Regions from separate parts of the Klebsiella sp. NPDC088457 genome, predicted to be linked through region 1. Evidence: predicted binding sites of a transcription regulator. Region 1 holds the regulator's gene; each other region holds the start of a gene.
What was found. The regulator CRP, encoded in region 1, controls carbon source genes, mostly activating them, when cyclic AMP is high. The targets are predictions, from matches to a motif close to ATGTGANNNNNNTCACAT.
Positions count from the first base shown of each region.

Region 2: rhaB (rhamnulokinase) is a predicted target of CRP. The motif match lies at 3,263-3,280, and genes of this name have one in related genera.
Region 3: udp (uridine phosphorylase) is a predicted target of CRP. The motif match lies at 5,829-5,846, and genes of this name have one in related genera.
Region 4: ACI2JR_RS02645 (sugar transporter) is a predicted target of CRP. The motif match lies at 1,590-1,607, and genes of this name have one in related genera.

Region 1 is NZ_JBJDNH010000019.1:40,853-48,302, forward strand. Features, by position in the region: gene ACI2JR_RS13885 (hydrolase) at 1-778, shown strand, start outside; gene ACI2JR_RS13890 (YheU family protein) at 775-993, shown strand; gene ACI2JR_RS13895 (phosphoribulokinase) at 1,030-1,899, shown strand; gene ACI2JR_RS13900 (OsmC family protein) at 2,001-2,405, opposite strand; gene crp (cAMP-activated global transcriptional regulator CRP) at 2,711-3,343, shown strand; gene ACI2JR_RS13910 (YccS/YhfK family putative transporter) at 3,396-5,474, shown strand; gene ACI2JR_RS13915 (aspartate aminotransferase family protein) at 5,464-6,684, opposite strand; gene pabA (aminodeoxychorismate synthase component 2) at 6,774-7,337, opposite strand; gene ACI2JR_RS13925 (putative adenosine monophosphate-protein transferase Fic) at 7,370-7,450, opposite strand, start outside.
Region 2 is NZ_JBJDNH010000053.1:22,799-30,248, forward strand. Features, by position in the region: gene rhaD (rhamnulose-1-phosphate aldolase) at 1-215, opposite strand, end outside; gene rhaA (L-rhamnose isomerase) at 386-1,645, opposite strand; gene rhaB (rhamnulokinase) at 1,642-3,108, opposite strand; gene rhaS (HTH-type transcriptional activator RhaS) at 3,421-4,257, shown strand; gene rhaR (HTH-type transcriptional activator RhaR) at 4,331-5,188, shown strand; gene rhaT (L-rhamnose/proton symporter RhaT) at 5,185-6,219, opposite strand; gene sodA (superoxide dismutase [Mn]) at 6,512-7,132, shown strand; gene yiiM (6-hydroxyaminopurine reductase) at 7,203-7,450, shown strand, end outside.
Region 3 is NZ_JBJDNH010000046.1:17,868-25,317, forward strand. Features, by position in the region: gene ACI2JR_RS23065 (carboxylate/amino acid/amine transporter) at 1-701, shown strand, start outside; gene metR (HTH-type transcriptional regulator MetR) at 589-1,542, opposite strand; gene metE (5-methyltetrahydropteroyltriglutamate--homocysteine S-methyltransferase) at 1,795-4,056, shown strand; gene ACI2JR_RS23080 (transporter substrate-binding domain-containing protein) at 4,190-4,882, shown strand; gene ACI2JR_RS23085 (dienelactone hydrolase family protein) at 4,891-5,703, opposite strand; gene udp (uridine phosphorylase) at 5,970-6,731, shown strand; gene rmuC (DNA recombination protein RmuC) at 6,870-7,450, shown strand, end outside.
Region 4 is NZ_JBJDNH010000002.1:104,499-111,948, forward strand. Features, by position in the region: gene ACI2JR_RS02640 (MarC family NAAT transporter) at 1-236, shown strand, start outside; gene ACI2JR_RS02645 (sugar transporter) at 315-1,514, opposite strand; gene ACI2JR_RS02650 (PhzF family phenazine biosynthesis protein) at 1,718-2,509, shown strand; gene ACI2JR_RS02655 (L-lactate dehydrogenase) at 2,737-3,681, opposite strand; gene ACI2JR_RS02660 (GNAT family N-acetyltransferase) at 3,826-4,308, shown strand; gene ACI2JR_RS02665 (LysR substrate-binding domain-containing protein) at 4,262-5,140, opposite strand; gene sad (succinate-semialdehyde dehydrogenase) at 5,246-6,631, shown strand; gene glsB (glutaminase B) at 6,708-7,450, shown strand, end outside.

The DNA of each region.
Region 1 (7,450 bases):
GGAAGGCAGCTTGCATAGCCCGTATGCCCACGGCCTTATTCATGCGGCGATGCAGCGCGGCTGGCTCGGCGTGGTCATGCATTTTCGCGGCTGTAGCGGCGAACCTAACCGTAACAACCGCATCTATCATTCAGGCGAAACCGAGGATGGCACCTGGTTCCTGCACTGGCTGCGCCGCGAGTTCGGCGTCGTCCCTACCGCCGCGGTCGGTTATTCGCTGGGGGGGAATATGCTGGGCTGCCTGCTGGCCAAAGAAGGGGATAACGTTCCGCTCGATGCGGCGGTGATCGTATCGGCCCCCTTCATGCTGGAAGCCTGCAGCTACCATATGGATAAGGGCTTCTCCCGGGTCTATCAGCGCTACCTGCTTAACCTGCTAAAGGCCAACGCCGCGCGTAAGCTAAAGGCGTATCCTGGCTCACTGCCGGTTGATTTACGTCAGCTTAAAGGCATGCGCCGTATCCGTGAGTTTGACGATATGATTACCGCCAAAATTCACGGTTTTGCGGATGCGCTGGACTACTACCGCCAGTGCAGTGCGATGCCGCGCTTAAGCGATATCACCAGGCCGACGCTGATCATTCACGCCAAGGACGATCCTTTTATGGATCACCACTCCATCCCGCCGCAGGAACGGCTGCCGGCTAATGTGGAATATCAGCTGACGGAGCAAGGCGGCCACGTCGGGTTTGTCGGCGGCACGCTACGCAAGCCGGAAATGTGGCTGGAAAAACGGATTCCGGACTGGTTAACCCGTTGGTTAGGAGCACAAAAATGATTATTCCCTGGCACGATCTGGATCCCGAAACGCTGGATAACCTGATCGAAAGCTTTGTGTTGCGCGAAGGCACCGATTATGGTGAACATGAACGCTCGCTGGCGGATAAAGTCGCCGGCGTCAAACAACAATTGAGAAGCGGAGAAGCCGTGCTGGTGTGGTCAGAACTGCACGAGACGGTCAACATCATGCCCCGCAAGCAGTTTCACGGCTAAGGCGGCGCCACACCATCGTTTAATCTGGGAGTTGTTATGTCTGCCAAACATCCGGTGATTGCCGTCACAGGCTCCAGCGGCGCGGGAACCACGACCACCAGCCTCGCCTTTCGTAAAATCTTCGCGCAGCTGAACCTGCGCGCCGCCGAAGTAGAAGGCGATAGCTTTCATCGCTATACCCGCCCGGAAATGGACATGGCGATCCGCAAAGCGCGCGATCAGGGAAAGCACATCAGCTATTTCGGTCCGGAAGCGAACGACTTCAGCCTGCTCGAAAATACCTTTCTCGAATACGGGCGCAACGGCACCGGCCAGTCGCGGAAATATCTGCATACCTATGATGAAGCGGTGCCGTGGAATCAGGTGCCAGGTACGTTTACGCCATGGCAGCCGCTACCGGAACCTACCGATGTCCTGTTTTATGAGGGCCTGCACGGTGGCGTGGTAACGCCGCAGCACAACGTGGCACAGCATGTCGACCTGCTGGTCGGCGTAGTGCCGATCGTCAATCTGGAGTGGATTCAGAAGCTGATCCGCGATACCAGCGAACGCGGCCATTCCCGTGAAGCGGTGATGGACTCCGTGGTGCGTTCGATGGAAGACTATATCAACTTCATCACCCCGCAGTTCTCGCGTACCCATATCAACTTCCAGCGCGTCCCCACCGTCGATACTTCCAACCCGTTTGCGGCGAAAGGCATCCCGTCGCTGGATGAAAGCTTTGTGGTGATTCATTTCCGCAATCTGCAGGATATCGATTTCCCGTGGCTGTTAGCGATGCTGCAGGGGTCGTTTATCTCGCATATCAATACGCTGGTGGTGCCGGGCGGAAAGATGGGGCTGGCAATGGAGCTCATCATGGCGCCGCTGGTCGAACGGCTGATGGAAGGGAAGAAAATCAGTTAACCACGTTAAAAGACCCCGGGCGCCTGGCGCTAAGCGGGGTTTTCGTTCTTCACTCACGGCTCCCGGATAAGGCGTTTGCGCCGCTCTCCGGGAAAGGCTGCTTAGCCTTCCACCACTTCATAGGTGTGGGTGATATTCACCGTTTTTTGCAGCATCAGCGCCACCGAGCAGTATTTCTCCGCCGACAGGTCCACCGCACGAGCGACGGCCGCCTCTTTCAGCTCATTTCCGGTGACGATAAAATGCATGTTGATATGGGTAAACAGGCGCGGCGCCTCTTCCCGGCGTTCAGACGTCAGCTTCACTTCACAGTTGCTCACATTGTGACGCCCTTTCTGCAAAATCGACACGACATCGATCGCGCTGCATCCGCCCGCCGCCATCAGCACCATCTCCATCGGGCTTGGCGCTTTATCCCCGGAGTTGCCGTCCATCAGAACCTGGTGGCCTGACGCGGACTCTCCGATGAAGGTTAACCCTTCAACCCATTTCACACGAGCTTGCATAAAATTTAACTCCAAGGTTGCAATTTTCCTGACAGATTACGCGCACATAACAATTCTCGCAACGGAAGGCGACCTGCGTCATGCTGAAGCGAGACACCAGGAGACATGCGGCGAAAGCTATGCTAAAACAGTCGGGATGCTACAGTATTACATTGATGTACTGCATGTATGCAGAGGAGTTCACATTACAGGCTGAAGAAAACTCACCAGCCGTTTCCCAGGCATAGGGAAACAATACGATTGCATGCCCGGATGCCGTGTAGTGTCGGCACCCGGAGATAGCTTATAACAGAGGATAACCGCGCATGGTGCTTGGCAAACCGCAAACAGACCCTACCCTCGAATGGTTCTTGTCTCATTGCCATATTCATAAGTACCCATCTAAAAGCACGCTGATCCACCAGGGTGAAAAAGCAGAAACGTTGTACTACATCGTCAAAGGCTCTGTGGCTGTGCTCATCAAGGATGAAGAGGGTAAAGAGATGATCCTCTCTTACCTCAACCAGGGCGATTTCATCGGTGAATTAGGCTTGTTTGAAGAAGGCCAGGAGCGTAGCGCCTGGGTACGTGCGAAAACCGCATGTGAAGTGGCCGAAATCTCCTACAAAAAATTCCGTCAGCTGATCCAGGTAAACCCGGATATTCTGATGCGTCTGTCATCGCAGATGGCTCGTCGTCTGCAGGTAACCTCAGAAAAAGTGGGTAACCTCGCCTTCCTCGACGTTACCGGCCGTATCGCTCAGACGCTGCTGAACCTGGCGAAACAACCGGACGCCATGACCCACCCGGACGGGATGCAAATTAAAATTACCCGTCAGGAAATCGGTCAGATCGTGGGCTGTTCCCGTGAAACCGTTGGCCGTATTCTGAAGATGCTGGAAGATCAGAATCTGATCTCTGCGCACGGTAAAACCATCGTCGTTTACGGTACCCGTTAAGTCGATAAAACGGCGTGTTGTACCCACAATACGCCGTTTTTGTTTCCCCTCGATGTGGCGCAGGCTGATTTACCACCCGGAAGTCAACTATGCACTGCGGCAAACGCTGGTGCTGTGCTTGCCTGTCGCAATCGGACTCCTGCTCGGTCATTTACAACAGGGTCTGCTGTTCTCGCTGGTGCCTGCCTGTTGCAACGTCGCCGGTCTGGACACGCCGCATAAGCGCTTTTTTAAACGCCTGATCGTCGGCGGCTCCCTGTTTGCCGGCTGTAGTCTGGTCGTCCAGCTGCTGCTGCAGCAGGATATCCCGTTACCGTTAATTCTCAGCGGCCTGGCGCTACTCCTTGGCGTCACGGCAGAAATCAGCTCCCTGCACGCCAGACTCTTGCCCGCCTCGCTGATTGCCGCGATCTTCACTCTGAGCCTTGCCGGGAATATGCCTGTCTGGGAGCCGCTGCTGATCTATGCTCTCGGCACGTTGTGGTACGGCCTGTTTAACTGGTTTTGGTTCTGGCTTTGGCGCGAACAGCCGCTACGTGAATCGCTAAGCCTGCTCTATCGCGAGCTGGCCAACTACTGCGAAGCCAAATACAGCCTGTTGACTCAGCATATCGATCCGGCCACCTCGCTGCCGCCGCTGCTCATCCGCCAGCAGAAGGTCGTGGACCTGATCACCCAGTGCTATCAGCAGATGCATATGCTGGCGGCAAATCAACACAATGACCACAAACGCCTGCTGCGGGCGTTTCAGGTGGCGCTGGATCTTCAGGAACATATCTCCGTCAGCCTGCATCAGCCCGAAGAAGTACAAAAGCTGGTGGAACGCAGCCATGCGGAAGCGGTGATTCGCTGGAATGCGCAAACCGTTGCCGCCCGCCTGCGGGTGCTGGCGGATGACATCCTTTATCATCGTTATCCGCAGCGCTTTAATATGGACAAGCAAATCGGCGCGCTGGAGAAAATCGCCTCGCAGCATCCCGATAACCCGGTCGGGCAGTTCTGCGCCTGGCACTTTAGCCGTATCGCCCAGGTGCTAAGAACCCAGCGCCCGCTGTATGCCCGTAATCTGATGGCCGATAAAGAACGCCGTCTGCCGTTACTGCCGGCGCTGAGGAACTACCTCTCGTTGAAATCGCCGGCGCTGCGCAACGCCGCGCGCATCTGCGTCATGCTCACCGCCGCCAGCCTGATGGGCAGCGCCCTGAACCTGCCCAAACCCTACTGGATCCTGATGACGGTGCTTTTCGTCACCCAAAACGGCTACGGCGCGACGCGGGTGCGTATTGTTCATCGGGCGGCGGGTACCCTCGCCGGGCTGGCGATTGCCGGCCTGACGCTGCACTTTCACGTTCCGGAAGGCTATACGCTGACCGCGATGCTGATCGTCACGCTGCTGAGCTATCTGATTATTCGTAAGCATTATGGCTGGGCGATGGTGGGCTTTACCGTCACCGCGGTGTATACCCTGCAGCTGCTGACGCTAAACGGTGAACAGTTTATTGTCGCCAGACTTATCGATACCCTCATCGGCTGTCTTATCGCCTTTGGCGGAATGGTGTGGCTGTGGCCGCAGTGGCAAAGCGGGCTGTTGCGTAAAAATGCCCATGACGCGCTGGAGGCCGATCAGGATGCCATCAGGCTTATCCTGAGCGACGACCACCAGGCACCGGCGCTGGCCTATCAGCGCATGCGCGTCAATCAGGCGCATAACTCGCTGTATAATTCGTTGAACCAGGCGATGCAGGAACCGGGTTTTAACGCGCAATACCTCGACGACATGAAACTGTGGGTCACCCACAGTCAGTTTATTGTCGAGCATATCAACGCGATGACTACCCTCGCCCGCGAGCACAACATGCTGACCCCGGAGCTGGCCCGGCGTTATCTGGAATCCTGTGAGATTGCGCTCCAGCGCTGTCAACAGCGGCTGGACTCTGACGGTCCCGGCAGCGCGGGCGATGTCAATATTATGGAGTCGCAGAATGCGGAAGTGCCCCATGGCCCGTTAAGCACCATGGAGCAGCATCTGCAGCGGATCCTCGATCATCTGAACACTATGCACACCATCTCCTCGGTGGCATGGCGTCAGCGTCCGCATCATGGCATCTGGCTACGCGCGGTTAAGCGCTAAGTACCCGCTGTACCGCCTGAGCGAAACGGGCCATCCCTTCGGCAATATCGTTTTCGTCAATCACCAGTGAAGGAACAAAGCGCATCACGTCAGGCCCGGCGTTTAATACCATCACCCCGGCATCCGCCGCCGCATAGAGGAAATCGCGGGCCCGGCCTTGATGCTGCGGCTTAAGCTCGGCGCCAATCAACAGCCCCATCCCGCGGATGTCGCTGAACAGATCAAACTGCGCGTCAATCTGCTGCAGGTGCTGCACAAACAGCGCGCGCTTCGCGTTGACGCCTTCCAGCACCTCAGGGGTATTGATCAGATCAAACGCCGCCCCGGCCACGGCGCAGGCCAGTGGGTTACCGCCGTAGGTCGAACCGTGGGAGCCGGCATGGAACGCGCTGGCGATGTCGTTTGTCGTCAGGACGGCGCTAATCGGGAAACCGCCGCCCAGCGCTTTGGCGCTGGTGAGGATATCCGGCGTCACGCCGTAATGCATATACGCGAACAGCGAACCGGTACGCCCCATGCCGCACTGCACTTCATCAAACACCAGCAGCGCCTGGTGCTCATCGCACAGCTCGCGCAGCCCCTTAAGGAACTCCGGCGTCGCGGCCATCACCCCGCCTTCCCCCTGAATTGGCTCAACCACTACCGCACAGGTATGGTCGTCCATCACCGCTTTCACCGCATGCAGATCGTTAAACGGCACGTGGACGATATCCGCCGGTTTCGGGCCGAAGCCATCGGAATATTTGGGCTGCCCGCCCACGGAGACCGTAAACAGCGACCGGCCGTGGAAGGCGTTATGGAAGGCGATGATTTTGGTCTTATACGGACTGTGGCGGGTAATGGTGTAATGGCGCGCCAGCTTGAATGCGGTTTCGTTGGCTTCGGTGCCGGAGTTCATAAACACCACGCGTTCGGCAAAGGTGGCATCGACCAGCTTGCGCCCGAGGCGCAACGCCGGTTCGTTGGTAAAAACGTTGCTGGTGTGCCACAGGGTTTCGCCCTGCTCATGCAGCGCCGCGACCAGAGCCGGATGACAATGACCTAATGCCGTCACCGCAATCCCGCCCGCGAAATCAACGTACTCTTTGCCCTGCTGATCCCATACGCGGCTACCTTTACCTTTTACCGGGATGAATTCTGCAGGTGCATAAATCGGCAGAATAACTTCATCGAATATGGCGCGGGTAATTACCGGTTGCTCAGTTGCCATGTCATGCCATCCTTCTTCGTTATGCAGTCATTATTGTGATAATCTACTCACAAAATATGCATAAAAAATCAATCAATGGCAACTACAAATCACCGGTTGAGGAAGTTTGCCAGCAGCTGATGCCCCTGCTCGCTAAGAATGCTCTCCGGGTGGAACTGTACCCCTTCGAGATCCCACTCACGGTGGCGGATCGCCATAATCTCACCGCTGTCGCTGCGGGCCGTGACCTCAAAGCAATCCGGGAGCGTCGCCGGGTCAATCAACAGCGAGTGGTAGCGGGTAACGGTCAGCGGATTATTCAGCCCCTGGAATACCCCTTGCCCGTTGTGGTGAATGGGCGAGGTCTTGCCGTGCATCACTTTGGCTGCCCGCACGATCGTGGCGCCAAAGACCTGGGCGATGGCCTGGTGACCAAGGCACACCCCCAGCAGCGGAATCTGGCCGGCATAGTGTGCAATCACCGCCAGGGAGATACCTGACTCATCCGGGGTGCACGGACCTGGCGAGATCACGATTTTCTCCGGCGCCAGCGCCGCTATCTCCTCGAGCGTCAGCTCATCATTACGCCTGACCAGCACCTCGGCACCCAGTTCGCAGAAGTACTGGTACAAATTCCAGGTGAAAGAGTCATAGTTGTCGATAAGCAGGATCATGGTGGCTCCGGAAAAAACAAAACCGGGCTATTCTACTCAGATTCGCGCGCTTCGCTTACCACTTTGCTAAAGATCCGTTCGAGAGGTTGTGGATCGCCCATCGCCCCCAGCTG
Region 2 (7,450 bases), on a different contig from region 1:
ACGATAAACGGCTGGTTCGCCAGCGCCGGCATCGGCTGACTGAGGGCGATATAGCGCGGCCTGGCGTGAAAATCGGCGGTAAACGGTTCGATATCCGCTTCGTCCAGGCGCAGCGTCAGGTTACCGCCGTTGCGTTCGTCCCAGCCCTTCAGCCAGGCATCGGAAGTGGCTTTAATCATGCCCTGGACGAACCAGGAATGGATGATGTTATGCATAGTCTTGTGTTTCCTGTTCATTCGGTGCGGAGATTGCCCCCACCGTAAATAGGTTGTTTATCTGCCGTGGGTCCTGTGATGGCGTCGCAAACGGCTTATCCGGACGAGCAGAATGCGCCGATCCGTAGCCCGGGTCAGGCGTCAGCCGCGACCCGGGGGAAAATCCGGCATTATCCGCGCTGGCTCAGAACCGCTTTTTCGTAAGCCCGTACGCTATCCAGCCACTGGCTACCGGCCGGGGTGTCATGACGCTGGCAGTACATCTCCCAGATCGCCTGCCACGGCAGGCATTTTTGCTCTTCCAGCAGCGCCAGACGGGCGGTGTAATCGCCATCGCCTTCCAGCTGACGCAGCTGTGCCGTCGGTTCCAGCAGCGCGCGCAGCAGCGCTTTCTTCATATTGCGAGTACCGATAACCCATGCCGCGATGCGGTTGATGGAAGCATCAAAGAAATCGAGGCCGATATGTACGCGGTCAAACAGGTTGTGACGGATGATTTCGCTGGCGATCGCCTGGGTTTCATCGTCCAGCAGCACCACGTGGTCGCTATCCCAGCGGACCGGGCGGCTGACGTGCAGCAGCAGGCGCGGGATATAGAGCATGGCGGCGGAGATCTTGTCGGAAATCACCTCCGTGGGATGGAAGTGACCGGCATCGAGGCACAGCGCGGTCTGGCGGCTGGTAGCGTAGCCCATGTAGAACTCGTTGGAGCCGACGGTGTAGCTTTCGGCACCGATGCCAAACAGCTTGCTCTCCACGGCATCGATATGGTGCGCCGGGTCGAGTTTTTCGCTAATCACTTCATCCAGCGCATTCAGCAGACGCTGGCGCGGCGCGAAGCGGTCAACGGTGATGTCCTTCATGCCGTCCGGGATCCAGATATTCATCACCGACGGGGTGCCGAGCTGTTCGCCGAAATACGCCGAGACGCGGCGGCTGGCCTTGCAGTGATCGATCCAGAACTGGCGGATCTCATCATTGGCGTGCGACAGGGTAAAGCCGTCGGCGCTCAGCGGGTGTGAGAAACAGGACGGGTTAAAATCCAGCCCCAGTTTGTTGGCTTTGGCCCACTCAACCCAGTTTCTGAAGTGTTCCGGTTTGATTTCATTGCGCGCAACCGGCGTCTGCGATTCCAGATAAAGGGCGTGCAGATTCAGGCGTTTTGGTCCGGGGATCAGGCTCAGCGCCTGCTCAAGATCGGCGCGCAGTTCGCTGGCGTTGCGCGCTTTGCCCGGATAATTGCCCGTTGCCTGGATGCCGCCGGTTAAATTTCCTTCCGGGTTTTCGAAGCCGGCGACGTCATCGCCCTGCCAGCAGTGCATTGACACCGGTAGGCGGTCCAGCTGGCGCAAGGCCTCCTCGACATCTACGCCGACGGTCGCGTAGCGCTGTTTAGCAATCTCCCAGGCTTGTTCAAGTTGAGTGGTCATGCGCAAAGCTCCTTATTCTGTTGCGACTGAAACTGCGCCACGAAGCGGGCAATTTCGTTTTCAGGATTGGGGGTAAACGTGGTGAGCGCAGAGTTGTGGCGCACCACCTGACGGAAATCGTCGACGTTATTCAGCTCATCCAGCGTCATCAGCTGGATACCGATATTGCCCAGCGTAGAGGCCTCGACAGGGCCGGCGACCACCGTGATGCCGCAGGCGTCGGCGCACAGCTGGTTGAGCAGCGCGTTCTGGCAGCCGCCGCCCACGATATGCAGCTGGCTGAACGGCTGTCCGCGCAGCCGGATGAGTTCGTTGAGCACGCGGGCGTAGAGCAGAGCGAGGCTGTCGAAAATGCAGCGCGCCAGTTCGACGGCCTCCATGGGTACCGGCTGCCCGGATTCGCGGCAGGCGGCCTGAATTTCGCCGCTCATATTGGGCGGATTGATAAAACGGTCGTCGTTGCAATCAATCACAAAGCGGCAGGCCGGAAGCCGCTCGCCGCGGGCGATCAGCGTAGAGAGTTCACCGATGTTTTGCTCTTGCAACACCCGCTGTAGCAGCCAGAGCCCCATGATATTTTTCAACACCCGATAGCGCCCTTCGGCACCGCCTTCATTGGTGATATTGGCCTTCAGCGCTTCGCTGCTGGTGTAAGGCGTTCGGCTTTCAAAGCCCATCAGCGACCAGGTGCCGGAAGAGAGATAAGCGGCGTTCTGAGAGGACAGCGGCGCGGCGATCACCGCGCTGGCGGTATCGTGACTGGCGACAGCGACCACCGGAATGGCGTTCCCCTGCGGACACGTCCAGTGGCCGATCACGTTACCCGGATGACGCGGCGTGCCGAACCACGCGCGCGGCGCCCCGGTCCAGCTCAGCAGGTCGTCATCCCAGCTATCGCTATCAATATTGACCAGCTGGGTGGTGGTGGCGTTGGTGTATTCCCAGTTCATCCTGCCGGTCAGACGGAAGCTGAAATAGTCGGGGATCAGCAGCGCATGCACGGCCTGGCTGACCAGTTCAGGCTGTTGTTCAACCAGTGCGCGCAGCTGATACAGGGTGTTGAAGGGCATAAACTGGATGCCGCTGCGACGGTAGATCTCGGCGCGTCCTATCTGCTCTTCAGCATGCTGCATCAGACCGTGGGTGCGAGCGTCGCGGTAGGAGATCGGTAGGCCGACGCGTTGCCCCTGCTCGTTCAGCAGCACATAATCCACGCCCCAGGTATCAATACCGATGCTATCGATGGCGATTCCCTGTTCGCAGACCTTTGCCAGCCCGCGGCGAATTTCGCCTTCCAGACGGTCGATATCCCAACAGTCATAGCCCGCCACCTTGCGCAGACTATTGGTGAAACGATGAATCTCACGCAGCGTCAGCGCACGCTGCGCGCGGTCGTAGCGGGCAAGCATGACCCGCCCGCTGGAGGCGCCTAAATCAACGGCTACACAATGACGAAAGCTCATGGGGAGATCCTTGTGAAAATCATTGTCAGCAGTCTAAAAAAGTCATGCGCCGCCGACCTTCTTGCCACGGACAGGGAAAATTGGCGGCTGGCAACAAAGCAAAGGTGACCGTGAGAGAGGTCACAATTTCGCTTAATCAGCGGGACGGTCAGGGATGTGATGTTGTCCGCAGTTCCCGATCTTTCCGGCTATTTCTTGAAAATGCGGCAGGCTTTACGAATTTTGCGGTCAAAAATTGAAGGCCGGAATGCTAACCCTTAATTACTATTTGCTTCACTGATTGATAACATTTCTCATTTCGAGGGCGCAGCTATGACCATATTGCACAGTGTGGATTTCTTTAAGTCCGGGACTTCTGCTGTTGCCATTGAGCCACGCCTTCCTCAGTCGGCGTTTCCGGAACATCACCACGATTTCCATGAAATCGTCATCGTTGAGCACGGCACCGGGATCCACGTTTTTAACGGGCAGCCCTATACCATCAGCGGTGGCTCGGTGTGTTTTATTCGCGATCACGACCGTCATCTCTATGAGCACACCGACAATTTGTGTCTGACCAACGTGCTGTATCGCGCGCCGGATGCCTTTCGCTTTCTCAACGGGGTTAATCAGCTGTTGCCCCAGGAGCAGGAGGGAAACTATCTCTCCCACTGGCGGGTGAATCAGACGGTGTTGCAGCAGGTACGGCAGATTGTCGATCGGCTGGACCATGCCGGCCACGAAGCGGATATGCATACCATCGCCGGCCGCGAGATTCTGTTTATGCAACTGCTGGTGCTGCTGCGTAAAAGCAGCCTTGCGGAAGAGGCGGCGGACAACGAAGCGCGGCTCAATCATCTGCTGGCCTGGCTGGAAGATCACTTCGCCGACGAGGTGTGCTGGGAGGAGGTGGCGGCGAAGTTTTCACTGTCGCTGCGGACCTTGCATCGTCAGCTTAAGCAGCAAACGGGTTTGACGCCGCAGCGCTACCTCAACCGGGTGCGGTTAGTGAAGGCGCGTCACCTGCTGCGCCATAGCGATGAAAGCGTGACGGAAATCGCCTATCGCTGCGGATTTGGCGACAGTAACCACTTTTCGACGCTTTTTCGCCGGGAGTTTTCATGGTCGCCGCGCGATATTCGCCAGGGGCGGGACGCTATTCTTCAGTAACGCGAGAGCAGTCAACGTTTTAGCCAGCAAAAACGCCAATAATAAAATGTTTTTTGGCGGTGGAGTTCTTGTCGTGGCCGGTCAGCTGATTCTTCGCAAAGATGAGTTTTTTGCTTCTCCTTCTCAGGCGGTAGCGGTCGCCGATCGTTACCCGCAAAATGTCTTCGCCGAGCATACCCACGAGTTCTGTGAGCTGGTGCTGGTGTGGCGTGGAAACGGCCTGCACGTCCTTAACGATCGTCCCTGGCGCATCACCCGTGGCGATCTGTTCTACATTCGCGCCGAAGATAAACACTCCTATGCTTCGGTTAACGATTTAGTCCTGCAAAACGTGATTTATTGCCCGGACCGGCTGCGGCTGAATTTTGACTGGGCGGCTCATATTCCCGGTCTGTTTGGCACGCCGTGGATCCCGCACTGGCGGATCGGCAGCTCCGGTATGACCCAGGTGCGCCAGGTGATTACCCAGCTCGAGCAGGAGAGCTCCCGCGGCGACGCGCAGGCGAATAACATGGCCGAGCTGCTGTTTGCGCAGCTGGTGCTGGTTCTCCAGCGTCACCGCTATGCCACCGATAACCTGGCGGCGACCCAAAGCGAAACGCTCCTCGATAAACTGCTGACCGAACTGGCGGGCAGCCTGAACCGGCCTTTTGTCCTCGACCGCTTTTGTCTGCGGGAAGGGTGCGGCGAACGCGCGCTACGCCAGCAGTTTCGCCAGCAGACCGGGATGACGATTAACCACTATCTGCGGCAGCTGCGGATTTGCCACGCGCAGTATTTATTGCAGCATACGGAGCGGTTGATTGGCGAAATCGCCATGCAGTGCGGGTTTGAAGACAGCAACTACTTTTCCGTGGTGTTCAACCGGGAAATTGGCATGACCCCCGGACAGTGGCGGCAACGCAGCCGCGTTGCCGCCTGGGAGGGTTAGTTCGCCATCCCGAGGCCGACGATATTGGCGGCGATAATAATCACCACGCAGCCCAGGCTTAACACGCTGACCGGCCGACGGCCGGCGTTGTTCCACTCCTTCAGCACCAGCCCGACCAGGCCGCCGCACAGCACATAGAAGCTCATATGCAGCATCCAGCTCATGTAGTCATACTGCGCGGGAATGCTGGCGTGACCCCAGGCATAGAAGAAGAACTGCAGGTACCACATCAGGCCGCCAAGCGCCGACAGCAGCACGTTGGCCACGATCAGCGGTTTGGCCAGCGAGAAGTCGGCTCTGAGCGACAGACTTTTCACTTTCGCCAGGCGAATAAAGCAAAAGCCAAGGTTGACCAGCGCGCCGCCGCCCATAATCACCACGTAGCTGGGCAGGGCGGTGTACAGCGGATCGACGCCCAATGCTGCCGCGGCATCGTGCATCGGCCGGGCGGCGTTCATCGCAAAAGACATGCCGGCGGAAAAAACACCGCACATCACCGCCAGCATCAGCCCTTTTTTCAGGTTGAAATCTTCGGCTTTAAAGCCCATTTTGCGCTCTTTCAGCTGGCCTGCCCGCGTGACGATGGCAACGCCAACCACCGCCACCAGCACCCCGAGCAAGGTCATCTGGCCGCCCTGGGTGTGAATTAATATCGCGAACTGGCCGTTGATAATCGGGGTCATCAGGGTGCCGACAATCAAGGTGATACCAATCGCGATACCGATCCCCATCGACATACCGAGGTAGCGCATCGTCAGGCCGTAATTGATGTTGCCGATCCCCCACATGGCGCCAAACAGAAATACCGGCAGCAGCGTGGAGGCGTTGAAAGAGCGGTAATAGGCCCAGAAATCGGGCAGCAGCATGGCGCTAATGGCCCACGGAAGAACCAGCCAGGAGACAATCCCGCCGATAGACCACATGGTTTCCCATGACCACTGTTTAACTTGTTTGAACGGGGCATAGAAACAGGCTGCACTGGCCGCACCTATCAAATGCCAAAAAATACCCATCGTAATCGCGTGACTCATTGATTTTATCCTCATCTATTTTTTTATCGGATAAATCTTCTTCCGACACGATGAGTGTAAAAATCGGTCAGTTTTTTCACCTTCAGGCTGTTGCCATGTGATGTTGAACCCTGGCAATCAACGGCTTAATTACTTGTTCCAGCTCACAAAAATGCGCCTATGCCTTGCAGTTATAACCTTATTAAAAATACGGCATTGATAAGCGTTTTCAATATCATTTAATTAACTATAATGAACCAACTGCTTACGCGGCCTTAACACTTCCTGCCGCTTGACAATAATGGAGAGGATTATGAGTTATACACTACCAGCCCTGCCGTACGCTTATGACGCCCTGGAACCGCACTTCGATAAGCAGACGATGGAAATCCATCACACTAAACACCACCAGGCCTACGTTAACAACGCCAACGCGGCGCTGGAAAGCCTGCCAGAATTCGCCAGCCTGCCTGTTGAAGAACTGATCGCTAAACTGGATCAGCTGCCGGCTGACAAAAAAGGCGTTCTGCGTAACAACGCAGGCGGCCACGCGAACCACAGCCTGTTCTGGAAAGGCCTGAAAACCGGCACGACCCTGCAGGGTGACCTGAAAGCCGCGATCGAACGTGATTTCGGTTCCGTTGATAACTTCAAAGCTGAGTTTGAAAAAGCGGCAGCGACCCGTTTCGGTTCCGGCTGGGCGTGGCTGGTACTGAAAGGCGACAAACTGGCCGTGGTTTCTACCGCAAACCAGGACTCCCCGCTGATGGGTGAAGCTATTTCTGGCGTTTCCGGCTTCCCGATTCTGGGCCTGGACGTATGGGAACACGCTTACTACCTGAAATTCCAGAACCGTCGCCCGGACTACATCAAAGAGTTCTGGAACGTGGTTAACTGGGACGAAGCAGCAGCGCGTTTTGCCGCCAAAAAATAAGGTTGCATTGTGCTGAACGAGAAGCGAGTCTGATGACTCGCTTTTTTTGTATCGGCACAAGGAGCAGCAGATGCACTATCCGCTAAATGTCTACATCGGTCGCGTCCGCGACTATCCCGGCAGCCGCCCGAGCGCGATTGATAAAATTCAGGTCGATGGCGAGTTAACCCTCGGCGAGCTTGGGCTGGAAGGCGATGAGCAGGCGGAAAAGAAAATTCATGGCGGGCCGGATCGCGCGCTGTGCCACTACCCGCGCGAGCACTATGCCGACTGGATCCGCGAATTCCCCGAGCAGGCCGATCTGTTCTGCTCCCCGGC
Region 3 (7,450 bases), on a different contig from region 1:
AGCTTGGCATCATGTATCTGCTGGCGTTCCGCGCCTATCTTTACCTGACGGTGTCTGAATTCCTGCTGTTTACCGTTTTTACGCCGCTCTATATCACCCTGATTTACGATCTGCTTCGCGGACGCCAGCTCCGCTGGGGGTATCTGCTGAGCGCCGGGCTGGCGGTGCTGGGCGCAGCCATTATTCGCTATGACAAAGTGAGCGAGCATTTCTGGACGGGCCTGCTGCTGGTTCAGCTGTCGAATATCAGTTTCGCCATCGGCATGGTGGGCTATAAGCGCCTGATGGAGCTGCGCCCGATGCCGCAGCACAACGCGTTTGCGTGGTTCTATATGGGGGCTTTCCTGGTCGCGGCGACGGCGTGGTTTATGCTGGGTAACCCGCAGAGGCTGCCGACCACGACGCTACAGTGGGGGATTCTGGTGTGGCTGGGCGTGGTGGCATCAGGCCTGGGATACTTTATGTGGAACTACGGGGCGACGCAGGTGGATGCCGGCACGCTGGGTATCATGAATAACGTGCATGTCCCCGCCGGGCTGCTGGTCAACCTGGCTATCTGGCAGGAGCAGCCCCACTGGCCGAGCTTTATTATAGGGGCTCTGGTGATCCTGGCCTCACTGTGGGTCCATCGCCGTTGGGTCGCTCCGCACTCCGCACAAACGGCAAATGATCGCAAGCGTGGTTCCGCGCTGAGCGAATAAACGCCTCGGTGACCGGCTGACGCTGCTCGCCGTCGCGCACCGCGGCGTACAGCCGGCTCCAGAGTCCTTCGCCCAGGGTTTTGGTCACGACCAGACCCTGGCGCTCAAAACTTTCCACCACCCAGTGCGGCAGGGCGGCGATCCCCATCCGTGCGGCAACCATCTGAATCAATAGCAGCGTATTGTCGACGCTCTTCAACTGCGGGCTGATGCCGGCCGGCTGCAGGAAGTGACGCCAGATATCCAGACGACCGCGCTGAACCGGGTAAATCAACAGCAGCTCTGTCGCCAGATCGTCGGGCGCGATGCGCGTTCTGGCCGCCAGCGGATGGTCCGGCGCCAGCACCAGGCGCACCTCAAAATCAAACATCGGCGAATAGTGCAGCCCGCTTCGCGGCAGGATATCGGAGGTCATGACCAGATCCAGCTCGCTTTGCTGCAGGGCTGGCTGCGGGTCAAAAGTCACCCCGGACTGGAAATCCACTTCGACGTGCGGCCAGCGGGCGCGAAAATTCTCCAGCGCCGGCGTTAGCCATTGAATACAGCTATGGCACTCGATGGCGATACGCAGACGAGTTTGCTGCGGTTCATGACAATCCTGCAGGGCGCGGCTGATTTGCGGCAGCACCTGGTTTGCCAGGTGCAGCAGAATTTCACCCTGCGGCGTGAAACGTAGTGGCTGACTTTTGCGCACAAACAGACGGAAGCCAAGGCGTTGTTCCAGATCGCTGAACTGGTGGGACAGGGCGGATTGGGTTTGATGCAGGGCCGCCGCAGCGCCTGCCAGCGACCCGCTGTTCCGCAACGCCTGTAGCGTTTTCAGGTGTTTAATCTCGATCATGAAAGTCCTTCACTCCGGCATGAATAATTTGCGCTTGAGGAATATACAGTACCTGTCAATTATGGATGTGTAAACATCTGGACGTCTAAACTCATCATATTTCGATTCTGCAGATGCGTTGGCTTCCTCGCTTACCCCAGTCACTTACTTCAGTAAGCATCCTGGGGATGCGCTGCGGATCCGCCTTCCTGCCAGCCGAACTATTTAGGGTTTGCCTGCAGAGACAACATTAAAAATTATGAGGTCTTAAAAATGACAATTATTAACCACACCCTCGGTTTCCCTCGCGTTGGCCTACGTCGTGAACTGAAAAAAGCACAAGAGAGCTACTGGGCGGGTAACTCGACCCGCGAAGAACTGCTGGCGGTGGGCCGCGAACTGCGCGCCCGTCATTGGGAACAGCAGAAGCAAGCGGGCGTTGACCTGCTGCCGGTGGGGGATTTCGCCTGGTACGACCATGTTCTGACCACCAGCCTGCTGCTGGGCAATGTGCCGGCTCGTCATCAGAACAAAGACGGCTCTGTGGATATCGATACCCTGTTCCGCATCGGCCGCGGCCGCGCACCGACCGGTGAGCCCGCGGCGGCGGCAGAAATGACAAAATGGTTTAACACCAACTATCACTACATGGTGCCGGAGTTTGTAAAAGGCCAGCAGTTCAAACTGACCTGGACCCAGCTGCTGGATGAAGTGGACGAAGCGCTGGCGCTGGGTCATAAGGTCAAACCCGTCCTGCTGGGGCCGGTTACCTGGCTGTGGCTGGGTAAAGTGAAGGGCGAGTCGTTCGACAGACTGAGCCTGCTGCATGACATTCTGCCGGTTTACCAGCAGGTGCTGGCGGAGCTGGCAAAACGCGGCATCGAGTGGGTGCAGATTGATGAACCGGCGCTGGTACTGGAGCTGCCTCAGGCGTGGCTGGAGGCGTTCAAACCGGCATATGACGCGCTCGCGGGCCAGCTTAAGCTGCTGCTGACCACTTATTTTGAAGGTATCACCGGTAACCTCGACACCATCACCGCGCTGCCGGTTCAGGGCCTGCACGTTGACCTGGTGCACGGTAAAGATGATGTAGCTGCTCTGCATCAGCGTCTGCCGTCCGACTGGCTGCTCTCTGCGGGCCTGATCAACGGCCGCAACGTCTGGCGCGCCGATCTGAGCGAGAAATATGCGCAAATTAAAGACCTCGTCGGCAAGCGTGAGCTGTGGATCGCTTCTTCCTGCTCCCTGCTGCACAGCCCGATCGATCTGAGCGTGGAAACTCGCCTCGACGCGGAAGTGAAAAGCTGGTTCGCCTTCGCCCTGCAAAAATGCGAAGAGCTGGCGCTGCTGCGCGATGCGCTGAACAGCGGCGATACCGCTGGACTGGTGGCGTGGAGCGCACCGATTCAGGCGCGCCGTCACTCTACCCGCGTCCATAACGCCGCGGTGGAAAAACGCCTGGCGGCCATAACCGCCCGGGACAGCCAGCGTAATAGCCCGTATGCCGAACGCGCCCGGGCACAGCGCGCCCGCTTTAATCTGCCGGCGTGGCCGACCACGACCATCGGTTCTTTCCCGCAGACTACCGAAATCCGCGGCCTGCGTCTGGAGTTCAAAAAAGGCAATCTGGATGCCAATAATTACCGCACCGGTATTGCGGAACACATCAGACAGGCAATTGTTGAGCAGGAGCGTTTAGGTCTGGATGTCCTGGTTCACGGTGAAGCCGAGCGTAATGACATGGTGGAATACTTCGGTGAGCACCTCGATGGCTTCATCTTCACGCAGAACGGCTGGGTGCAGAGCTACGGCTCCCGCTGCGTGAAACCGCCGGTGGTGATCGGTGACGTCAGCCGTCCGGAGGCGATCACCGTTGAGTGGGCGAAATTCGCCCAGTCGCTAACCGACAAACCGGTGAAAGGCATGCTGACCGGTCCGGTGACCATTCTGTGCTGGTCCTTCCCGCGTGAAGATGTCAGCCGTGAAACTATCGCTAAGCAGATTGCGCTGGCGCTGCGTGACGAAGTGGCGGATCTGGAAGCGGCCGGTATCGGCATCATCCAGATTGATGAGCCGGCGCTGCGTGAAGGCCTGCCGCTCAAGCGTAGCGACTGGGATGCCTACCTGCAGTGGGGCGTGGAAGCCTTCCGGATCAACGCCGCGGTCGCCCGGGATGACACCCAGATCCACACCCATATGTGTTACTGCGAGTTCAACGACATCATGGATTCCATTGCCGCGCTGGATGCGGATGTGATTACCATTGAAACCTCGCGTTCTGACATGGAGCTGCTGGAGTCGTTTGAAGAGTTCGAATACCCGAACGAAATCGGGCCGGGCGTGTACGACATCCACTCGCCGAACGTGCCGAGCGTGGAATGGATTGAAGCGCTGCTGGAAAAAGCGGCGCAGCGTATCCCGGCAGAACGTTTGTGGGTCAATCCGGACTGCGGCCTGAAAACCCGCGGCTGGCCGGAAACGCGTGCGGCGCTGGCCAATATGGTGAAAGCCGCGCAGAACCTGCGCCAGGCCTAATCAGAATCACCCCCATCCCCGAAGGAGGCCGCGGCCTCCTCTTTTTTTGCTCTTCTTCTTCCTTTCCGGACAGATCGCCCCGCCTGGGCTACGCTTAGCGGGACCATGCAGGCAAAGCTATTTTCGGGGGAGAATGATGATCGGTCACGATGAGCCACACCGACCTTTGCGTTTTGCTATTAATCTGGGGAATCCGGTACTCGCCACCACGTTGCCGGATAACGCCCCGGGAGGTCTCACCGTCGAGTTGGCCAAAAAGCTGGCCGCCCGGTGTGAGCGCGAAGCGCAATTTATCACCTGGCCGACGGCCGGGAAGGTGGTGGATGCCGCCTTGCTGGATCAATGGGATATCGCCTTTCTGGCGATTGACCCTGCTCGGGAAGATACGCTCTGTTTCAGCCAACCCTATGTCACCATTGAAAGCTCATTGCTGGTCAGAGAGGACAGTGATATTCAGTCCGTACAGGAGAGGGATCGCGAGGGGGTGACGATTAACGTTGGTAAAGGTGCGGCCTATGAGCTGTATCTGATTCGCACGTTACAGCATGCCACGATGCGTCAATACGCGACCTCGCAGGAGGCAATTCGCGCGTTTATCGCGGGGGAAGGGGATATGGTCGCCGGTATTCGTCAACCGCTCAGCAGTGTGGCAAGTGAATATCCGCAATTGCGTCTGCTGCCTGATAGCTTCAGCCAGATACAGCAGGCGGTATGCGTGCCCCGCAGCAGGCCAGAGCATTATGAATTTATTCGTCGCTGCCTGGCTACGTGGCTGGAGGACGGGACGATTGCCGATATGATTAACCGCCATATCGGCAACCGATAGATCATGCCTTAACTGCGTTTCCCGCCATATTGCGCAAACCATGCCAGCATTCTTGCCCAGCCGTCTTTGGCGGATTCTTCATGGTAGCTGGGGCGATAATCGGCGTTAAAGGCGTGATCGGCGTCTGGATAGACGATAATTTCCGCTTTGGCATTAGCGGCACGCAGCGCCTGGCGCATGGTTTCCACCGTATCCTGCGGAATGCCCGTGTCTTTACCGCCGTACAGTCCCAGCACCGGCGCGTTGAGGTCAACCGCCACATCCACCGGATGTTTCGCCGAGTTGAGAGTCTTCTGCCCGACCAGCTTCCCGTACCAGGCCACGGCGGCTTTCAGCTGCGGGTTATGGGCGGCGTAAAGCCAGGTAATGCGTCCCCCCCAGCAAAAGCCGGTGATCAGCAGACGATGGGCATCGCCGCCGTGACGCGCGGCCCAGCTGGCGACATGGTCTAAGTCGGCCAGCACCTGAGTATCCGGCACCTTGCTCACCAGCTCCTGGAACAGGGTCGGGATATCGGTGTACTCGTTCGGATCGCCCTGACGGAAGTAGAGTTCTGGCGCGATAGCCAGATAACCTTCCAGCGCCAGACGGCGGCAAATATCGCGAATATGTTCATGCACGCCGAAAATTTCCTGCACAACGAGGACCACCGGAAGCGGGCCTTCGGCGTTTTTCGGACGAGCATGATACGCCGGCATGTTCTCTCCCTGGGTCGGGATCGAGGTTTCACCCGCGGCGATGCTCTCCTCCGGGGTATGAACGGCGGTAGAAGCGTGCGGCGTGGCTGCAGGCGCAAAGCCAGGTTGCTTGGTTGTGGTCATGGTATTCTCCGTACCCTTATTTATTAGCGCATCGATAACTATAGACGCTATCGACCGGACGTTAACAAAGCACAGTGCCTGAAACAGGCTATCTTTTGTTCAGGCCCGGCGAATATAACTTGTTAATGTGATGTTTATCACTATTTGATGGAATATTATTGCAATGACTTTCATTCGTGGTGATTAGTGTCACAAAAATAAGCCAATAGCTTCTGTAAAGTACCGTTTTGCTTCTGCTGATAATTCGACCCACAGAGGAGTTTTTTATGTCTAAGTCTGATGTTTTTCATCTCGGCCTCACCAAAAACGATTTACAAGGGGCTACGCTGGCTATCGTCCCTGGCGATCCAGAGCGTGTGGAAAAGATCGCCGCGCTGATGGATAAGCCGGTCAAGCTGGCATCTCATCGCGAATTTACCTCCTGGCGTGCCGAACTGGATGGCAAGCCGGTCATTGTTTGTTCTACCGGTATCGGCGGCCCGTCGACCTCTATTGCCGTTGAAGAACTGGCGCAGCTGGGGATTCGTACCTTCCTGCGTATCGGCACCACCGGCGCGATCCAGCCGCATATCAATGTGGGCGACGTTCTGGTGACCACCGCTTCCGTCCGTCTTGATGGCGCGAGTCTGCACTTTGCGCCGATGGAATACCCGGCGGTCGCTGACTTTGCCTGCACCACCGCGCTGGTGGAAGCGGCAAAATCGATCGGGGCGACCACCCATATTGGCGTTACCGCATCGTCTGATACCTTCTACCCGGGTCAGGAACGTTACGACACCTTCTCTGGCCGTGTGGTCAGCCATTTTAAAGGCTCGATGGAAGAGTGGCAGTCCATGGGCGTCATGAACTATGAGATGGAATCGGCGACGCTGCTGACCATGTGCGCCAGCCAGGGGCTGCGCGCCGGGATGGTGGCCGGGGTTATCGTAAACCGTACTCAGCAGGAAATTCCGAACGCGGAAACCATGAAACAAACCGAAAGCCACGCGGTAAAAATCGTTGTGGAAGCGGCGCGCCGTCTGCTGTAGTTCTCCCTTCTTCGCCCAAGGCCGGTTTATCCGGCCTTTCTTTTTTGCGGCGCTCTGCGCAGGAAAACCCTTTTCAACTGGACGTTTGTACAGCACAATTCTACCTTGTATCGATAAGTTGTTGCTGCAGGGGGCGTTGTGGACATCTCGATTATGATAAGTGCCATCGTGGCGCTGGCCGCTGGGCTGGTCGTCGGGTGGCTGGCGACCAAAGCCAAAGCCGACCAAATTCGCGCTGACCTTATCGAAGAGCGGCGAGAGCTGGATATCGAACTCAGCGCCGCGCGTCAGCAGCTGGCGCAGGAGGCCCACTGGCGCGACGAGTGCGAGCTGCTGAACAATGAGCTGCGCAGCCTGCGTGAAATCAATACTTCGCTGGAAGCCGATCTGCGTGAAGTCACCACCCGCCTTGAATCGACCCGCATGCACGCGGAAGATAAAATCCGCCAGATGGTCAACAGCGAGCAGCGCCTGAGCGAACAGTTTGAAAACCTCGCCAACCGTATTTTTGAACACAGCAACCGGCGTGTTGATGAACAGAATCGTCAGAGTTTACATGGGCTGCTGACGCCGCTGCGTGAACAGCTGGACGGTTTCCGCCGCCAGGTGCAGGACAGTTTTGGTCAGGAAGCGCGCGAGCGGCATACGCTGGCGCATGAAATCCGCAATCTGCAGCAGCTGAACGCGCAGATGGCCCAGGAAGCGCTGAATCTGACCCG
Region 4 (7,450 bases), on a different contig from region 1:
TGAAGCACGGCGTTGATTTTCCCGGCTGGGTGGTGCTGGCGGCGCCGCCGATGACTTTTGCGCTGGTTGCGCTGATTCTGTGGGCCTGCCTGCGCAGCTCCGGGGCGATTATGCGCCTGGTCGGTAAGGGCGGTATCGAGGCGATTTCCCGTCTGATGGGCTTCCTGCTGGTTTGTATGGGCGTGCAGTTTATTATCAACGGGGTGCTGGAAATTATCACCACCTACCACGTCTGATACCGCCCGCGAGGGGGTAAAAAAAAGCCTGCCGTGAGGACTCCGGCAGGCTTTTTTATCCGCGATTGACGCACGCAGTCAGGAGTGATGCGGCTGATGATCGTCCAGCGATACCGGCCAGCGGCGGAAGATCATCACCGCCCACACCAGCGCCACCAGCGCCGGGATGGCGCCGACGTAGCCGATCGAGGCCATAGAGAGATGAGTGCTGACCTGGCTGCCGACTAACGCGCCGGCGCCAATCCCGATGTTAAAGATCCCCGAGAACAGCGACATCGCCACATCGGTGGCATCCGGCGCCAGCGCCAGGACCTTAACCTGCATCCCCAGGCCGATAATCATAATGGCGACGCCCCAGAAGATGCTCAGCAGCAGCAGATGGTTGGGGTTGTGCGATGCCGGCAGCAGCAGCAACAGGCTCGCCAGCAGCAGGCCAATGGCGATGCTAATCAGCCCGGAAGCGTGCTGGTTGCCCAGCTTACCGAACAAAATGCTGCCGATGATCCCCGCGCCGCCCAGCACCAGCAGCAGCACGGTGGCAAAATTACCGCTCATGCCGGCGACCGTCTGGACAAACGGCTCGATGTAGCTGTAGGCGGTGTAGTGCGCGGTCACCACGATGACGGTCAACAGATAGATGCTCAGCAGGGCCGGACGGCGAAACAGCAGCGGCAAACTTTTTAACGAACCCGAATGTTCGCTCGGCAGTTTTGGCAGCAGTTTGTACAGGCACACCAGGGTCACCAGCGCCCCCAGGCCAATCGCCAGGAAGGTGGTCCGCCAGCCGAAATACTGGCCGACAATACGCCCAATCGGAATACCAAAGACCATCGCCAACGCGGTACCGGTGGCAATCAGACTCAGCGCCTGCGCGCGTTTGCCCGGCGGCGCCATACGGATAGCCAGCGCCGAGGTAATAGACCAGAACACCGCGTGAGCGAAGGCGATACCGATACGGCTAATCACCAGCACGTTAAAGTTCCAGGCAAAGAACGACAGCACGTGGCTGGCAATAAACAGGATGAACAGGCCGATCAGCAGGCGACGGCGCTCCATCTGGCTGGTCAGCAGCATAAACGGCAGCGACATCAGCGCGACCACCCACGCGTAGATAGTCAGCATCATGCCGACCTGGGCCGTTTCCATGTCGAAGCTGTCGGCGATATCGGACAGCAGGCCGACCGGAGCGAATTCGGTGGTATTAAAAATAAAAGCAGCGATCGCAAGCGTGACAACCCGAAGCCACGCGACCTTGCGTGAAACCGTGTTTGTAATCATAGATTCTGAGCTGGCTACTAAAGAGGAAGAAGAGGTAGCGATCTTAAAACGATTACTGATGAAAATACAATCGTTTTGTGATCTGGATCTCATATTGCCGTTCGCGCCGGTTCATAAGCTAAAGGATTAATTTTTATATAGATCGTGTGCATGCCACGCTTTTATGGCATGTTGAAGGTAAGGAAAAAAGGAAGGGCCCTATTATGCAGGATATTGATTTTTACCTGGTGGATGCGTTTAGCGACCGCAATTTTGGCGGCAATGCCGCCGCGGTGTGTCCGCTCACCGAATGGTTGCCGGATGAAACGCTGCTTAAAATGGCGCAGCAGCACAACCAGTCCGAAACCGCCTTTTTCGTGCGCACCGATGAGGGGTTTGAACTGCGCTGGTTCACAACCCTGGACGAAATTAACCTCTGCGGCCACGCCACGCTTGCCGCGGCGCACGTGATTTTTGAGTATCTCGATCATCCTTCTGCCACTATCGTTTTCAGCACCCGCTTTGTCGGGGAGCTGAAGGTGACGCGTAACGGCGACTGGCTGACGCTGGATTTCCCGGCGTGGTCCACTGACCCGGTCAGCGCTCCGCCGGCAGAGCTGCTGGCCGGGCTCGGGCTAAGCGAGGCGCTGGAGGTGCGCGCAGGGCGGGACTATCTGGTGATCCTCAACGATCGCCAGCAGGTGCAAGCGGTCCGCCCGGATATGCAACAGCTGCAGCGCCTCGGCAAAATGATTTGCGTCAGCGCGGCGGACGATGAGTATGACTTCGTCAGCCGTTTCTTCTGCCCGGGTGAGGCGGTGCCCGAAGATCCGGTGACCGGCTCGGCGCACAGCATGTTGATTCCCTACTGGGGCGCCAAACTGGGTAAAACCATCATGCAGGCGCGGCAGGTGTCGGCGCGGGGGGGCGATCTGCGCTGTCAGTGGTTGGGTGAGCGGGTGCTGATTGGTGGCCAGGCGACAACTTATATGATTGGCACCATCACGCTACGTTGAGGTAAAGCGGCGAAAGCGATTCCCATGTAGCGGCTCCCGACCTTCAGCGAACGGTCTTTTGCCGGTAACCCGGCGGCGCTTCGCGCTGTGAACTGCCGGGCGGCCAGGCGGTGACCTGGCTGCAGGGGAAAATCTTTCTACGCTGAACGTGTTCCCGCCCGCTAAACACCGCTGGCGGGGAAAACGGCCCGCTTAGCGGCCGAAAGCGCGGACGCTAAGCCGCGATCTTATCCGAGGCGGGCGATATTGGCCTTAATCACCGCCACCGAATGGCGGAATTTCTCGCTTTCCTCCGGCGCTAATTGCAGTTCGATAATTTGCTGCACGCCGTTTTGCGCCAGCACGGCCGGGACGCCGACCGCCGCGCCTTGGACGCCGTACTCACCGTCGAGAATGCAGGAGATGGCGAGAGCGCGATGGCTGCCGGTAAAGATATTGCGGCAAATTTCAGCGATGGTTCCGGCGACGCCATATTCGGTGCAGCCTTTACCGGCGTAGATCTCAAACCCGAGTTTGCGCACCCGGTCGGCGATTTGCTGACGGTCCAGCGCCTTACCGGTATGTTTTTGGTAAACCTCGGCAATCGGTGAGCCGTACACCGACGAGTGGGACCACACCGGAAACTGGGTATCGCCGTGTTCACCGAGAATGAAAGCATCGATACTCTGGGCGCCAATATCCAGCGCCTGCGCCAGCACCCGGCGCAGGCGGGTGGTATCCAGCCAGACGCCGGTACCGATCACCTGGCCGCGCGGCAAGCCGGAAAGCTGCCACACCTGCCAGGTAATAATATCGCAGGGGTTGGTGGCAATCAGGAAGATACCGTTGAAACCGTTGGCCATCATCTGCGGGACGATGCTGTTAACGATTTTCGCCGTACGGGTCAGCTCGTCCAGCCGGCTCTCTCCCTCTTTCAGCGCGCCGCCGGAGACGGTGATCACCGCGATATCCACGTCCGCGCAGTCGCTGACCTCCCGCACTGAAATGGCCATCATTCCCGGCATATAGGCGGCGGCGTCGCTCAGGTCCTGAGCATGCGCCTGGGCCCGCGTTGTATCGAGATCGACGAGGATCAGCTCTTCGCAGATATTCTGGTTTAATAAGGCATAGGCCGCCGAAGTGCCGACGTTGCCTGCACCGATGATCATCACCTTGCGCGCTTTGTTATTCATAGTCCTTTCCCGCTATCAACCGTCATGGCATAAAATTACTGCGGTTCAATCGCTTAGCGCAAGAGGATGCGGCGGGTATAAGTTAATGCTATGAGAAACGGCCGGATACGCTGCGCTACAGTGGGCGAAAAAAGGAGCTCGCCTATGTACACCATCGCCCCGACATCACTCACCGATCCGCATCTGACGGCGCTGATTGCCCAACTGGATGCTTACCAGCAATCTCTTTATCCCGCCGGAAGTAACCACCTGATCGATCTCAGCCAGCTGGCGGCCGAATCGGTGATTGCGCTGCTGATCAGCGATGAGCAGCAGCGGGCCGTCGGCTGCGGAGCGATTGTGCTGGGTGAAGAGGGGTACGGTGAAATGAAGCGGGTGTTCATCGATCCCACGCATCGTGGGCAGAGGCTTGGTGAGAAGCTGCTGCAGGCGCTGGAAAGCGCAGCCCTGCGCCGGGACTGCCATACGCTGCGCCTGGAGACCGGGATCCATCAGCATGCGGCGATCGGCCTGTATACCCGCAGCGGGTATCAGACCCGCTCTGCCTTTGCGCCTTACCAGCCCGACCCGCTGAGCGTGTTTATGGAGAAACTGCTCGTTGCCGATCTTCGTTCAGCTGTTCTATAAACGCCTCCAGCTGACGGGTTTTCGCCCCGCGCCGCCATACCAGCCAGGTGGTTAGCCAGCGCCACTCTTCGGCCAGCGGCCACGCGGAAATCTGCTGGTGGCCGGGCATGCTCTCCAGCATGCTGCGGGGGATCAGCGCCAGCCCGGCGCCGGCAATCACGCAGGCCAGCATACCGTGGTAGGACTCCATTTCATGGATCCGTCCCGGCGTTGCGCGATCGGCATGGAACCAGCTCTCAAAATGGCGGCGGTAGGAGCAGTTGGCGCGAAATGCATAGACATTGCTGCCGTTGACTTCGCTGGCGCGGGTTATCCGCGGGTGGCCGAATGGCGCAACGATCATCATCTCTTCCGGAAACACCGGTAACCCTTCAAGCCCGGGATGCACCAGCGGCCCGTCAACAAACGCCGCGCTCAGCGTCCCCTCAAGGACCCCGTCAATCATCGTGCCGGAGGGGCCGGTAGAAAGCGCCAGATGAATTTTCGGGTAACGCTGGTTATACAGCGCCAGCGTCGAGGGGATACGTACCGCGGCGGTGCTTTCCAGCGAACCCAGCGAAAACAGACCCTGCGGCTCATCACCGGCCACCACCATCCGCGCCTCATCGACCAGCGCGAGGATCTGCTGGCTATAGCGCAAGAAACTATGGCCCGCGGGCGACAGGCGCAGGCGTTGGTTCTCGCGAATAAACAGCTCGACGCCGAGATCGGCCTCCAGCTGGCGAATCCGCGTCGTCAGGTTTGACGGAACGCGGTGCACCTTTTGCGCGGCCTGGGTAATGCTGCCGGTGCTGGCGACGGCGTTAAACATTTCAAGCTGGGTCAGATCCATGGTTTTCTTCTTTTGTGAATAGGTTGCTTAATATTATTCATTTTCAATGAATGGAAGGGTAAGCCAGAATGAGGTTAATTCGCAATCAACAGAGAGAGCAAAACGATGAATTTATCTGCAACTCACGCGGTTTCCGTCAATCCGGCCACGGGAGAAAAGGTGTCGTCTCTGCCGTGGGCTAGCGAACAACAGGTCGATGCGGCGATTGCCCTTGCTGAACAAGGCTACCGCCAGTGGCGCGCGGTGAGCGTCGCCGCACGCGCTGACGCCTTACGCCAGGTCGGGTGTGCGCTACGCGCCCGTGCGGAAGAGATGGCGCAAATGATCAGCCTTGAAATGGGGAAACCGATCGCTCAGGCGCGCGGTGAAGTCAGCAAATCGGCCAATCTTTGTGACTGGTATGCCGAACACGGTCCGGCCATGCTGGCGAGCGAAGCCACCCAGGTAGAAAACAACAATGCGGTAATTGAGTATCGTCCGCTGGGGCCGATCCTCGCCATTATGCCGTGGAATTTCCCGCTGTGGCAGGTGCTGCGCGGCGCGGTGCCGATTCTGCTGGCGGGGAACAGCTACCTGCTGAAACATGCACCAAACGTGCTGGGGTGCGCGGCGCTGATTGGCGAGATCTTCGCTCAGGCCGGGCTGCCAGCCGGCGTGTTCGGCTGGGTGAATGCCAGCAACGACGGCGTCTCGCAGACGATTAACGACCCGCGTATTGCCGCGGTGACAGTCACCGGCAGCGTGCGCGCCGGTAAGGCGATTGGCGCGCAGGCCGGGGCCGCGCTGAAAAAATGCGTCCTTGAGCTGGGCGGGTCCGATCCGTTTATCGTTCTTAACGACGCCGATCTTGATGAAGCGGTGAAAGCGGCGGTTATCGGCCGCTATCAGAATACCGGGCAGGTTTGCGCGGCAGCGAAGCGTTTTATCGTCGAGGCCGGGATTGCCGATGCCTTCAGCACCCGGTTTGTCGCCGCGGTTGAAGCGCTGAAGATGGGCGACCCGCGCGATGAGGCCAACTACCTCGGGCCGATGGCGCGCTTCGATCTGCGTGATGAGCTGCATCAGCAGGTGACGGCGACGCTGGCGGAAGGGGCGACCCTGCTGCTCGGAGCGGAGAAAATCGCCGGGGCGGGAAACTACTATGCGCCAACGGTGCTGGGCAACGTCACGCCGGAGATGACCGGATTCCGCCAGGAGCTGTTTGGCCCGGTGGCGACCATTACCGTAGCTCGCGATGCGTCCCACGCCCTGGCGCTGGCTAACGACAGCGAATTCGGCCTGTCGGCGACCGTGTTTACCACCGATGTCGATGAAGCGGAGCGTTTCTCGCGCGAACTCGAGTGCGGTGGCGTGTTTATCAACGGTTATAGCGCCAGCGACGCGCGCGTCGCCTTCGGCGGGGTGAAGAAGAGCGGCTTTGGTCGTGAACTGTCACACTTTGGCCTGCATGAGTTCTGTAACGTGCAGACCGTATGGAAAGACCGCCGCTAACTGACGTAGCGCCTGACGACCGTCGCCGCGCTCTGCTATACTCGCAGCCCGAATTTGACTGAGCAAGGATCCGGGTGTGGCGACGGTCATCAATAATACGATGCTGGAGACGATTCTGGCAGACATCAGGCCGCTGATTGGGCGCGGTAAAGTGGCGGATTATATTCCGGCGCTGGCCGGCGTTAGCGGCAATAAACTTGGCGTGGCGATTTGTACGGTAGAGGGGCAGCACTATTGCGCCGGCGACGCCCACGAACGCTTCTCTATTCAATCTATCTCTAAAGTGCTCAGTCTGGTGGTGGCGATGAACCACTATCAGGAAGACGAGATCTGGCAGCGGGTAGGGAAAGATCCCTCCGGACAGCCGTTTAACTCCTTATTGCAGCTGGAAATCGAGCAGGGTAAACCGCGAAATCCGTTTATTAACGCCGGGGCGCTGGTCGTTTGCGACATGTTGCAAAGTCGACTGAGCGCACCGAGGCAGAGAATGCTGGAGATTGTCCGCCGGCTGAGCGGCGTCCCCGATATCGCTTACGATCCGCTGGTGGCGCGTTCGGAGTTTGAGCATTCGGCCCGCAATGCCGCCATCGCCTGGCTGATGAAATCGTTCGGCAACTTTGATAATGACGTGGCGACGGTGCTGCAAAACTATTTCCACTACTGTTCGCTGGAGATGAACTGCGTCGAGCTGGCGCGGACCTTTCTGTTTCTCGCCGACCGCGGGGTCGCTGCGCATCTCGCTAAGCCGGTGATCGCGCCAATGCAGTCGCGGCAGGTCAACGCCCTGATGATGACCAGCGGGATGTACCAGAACGCCGG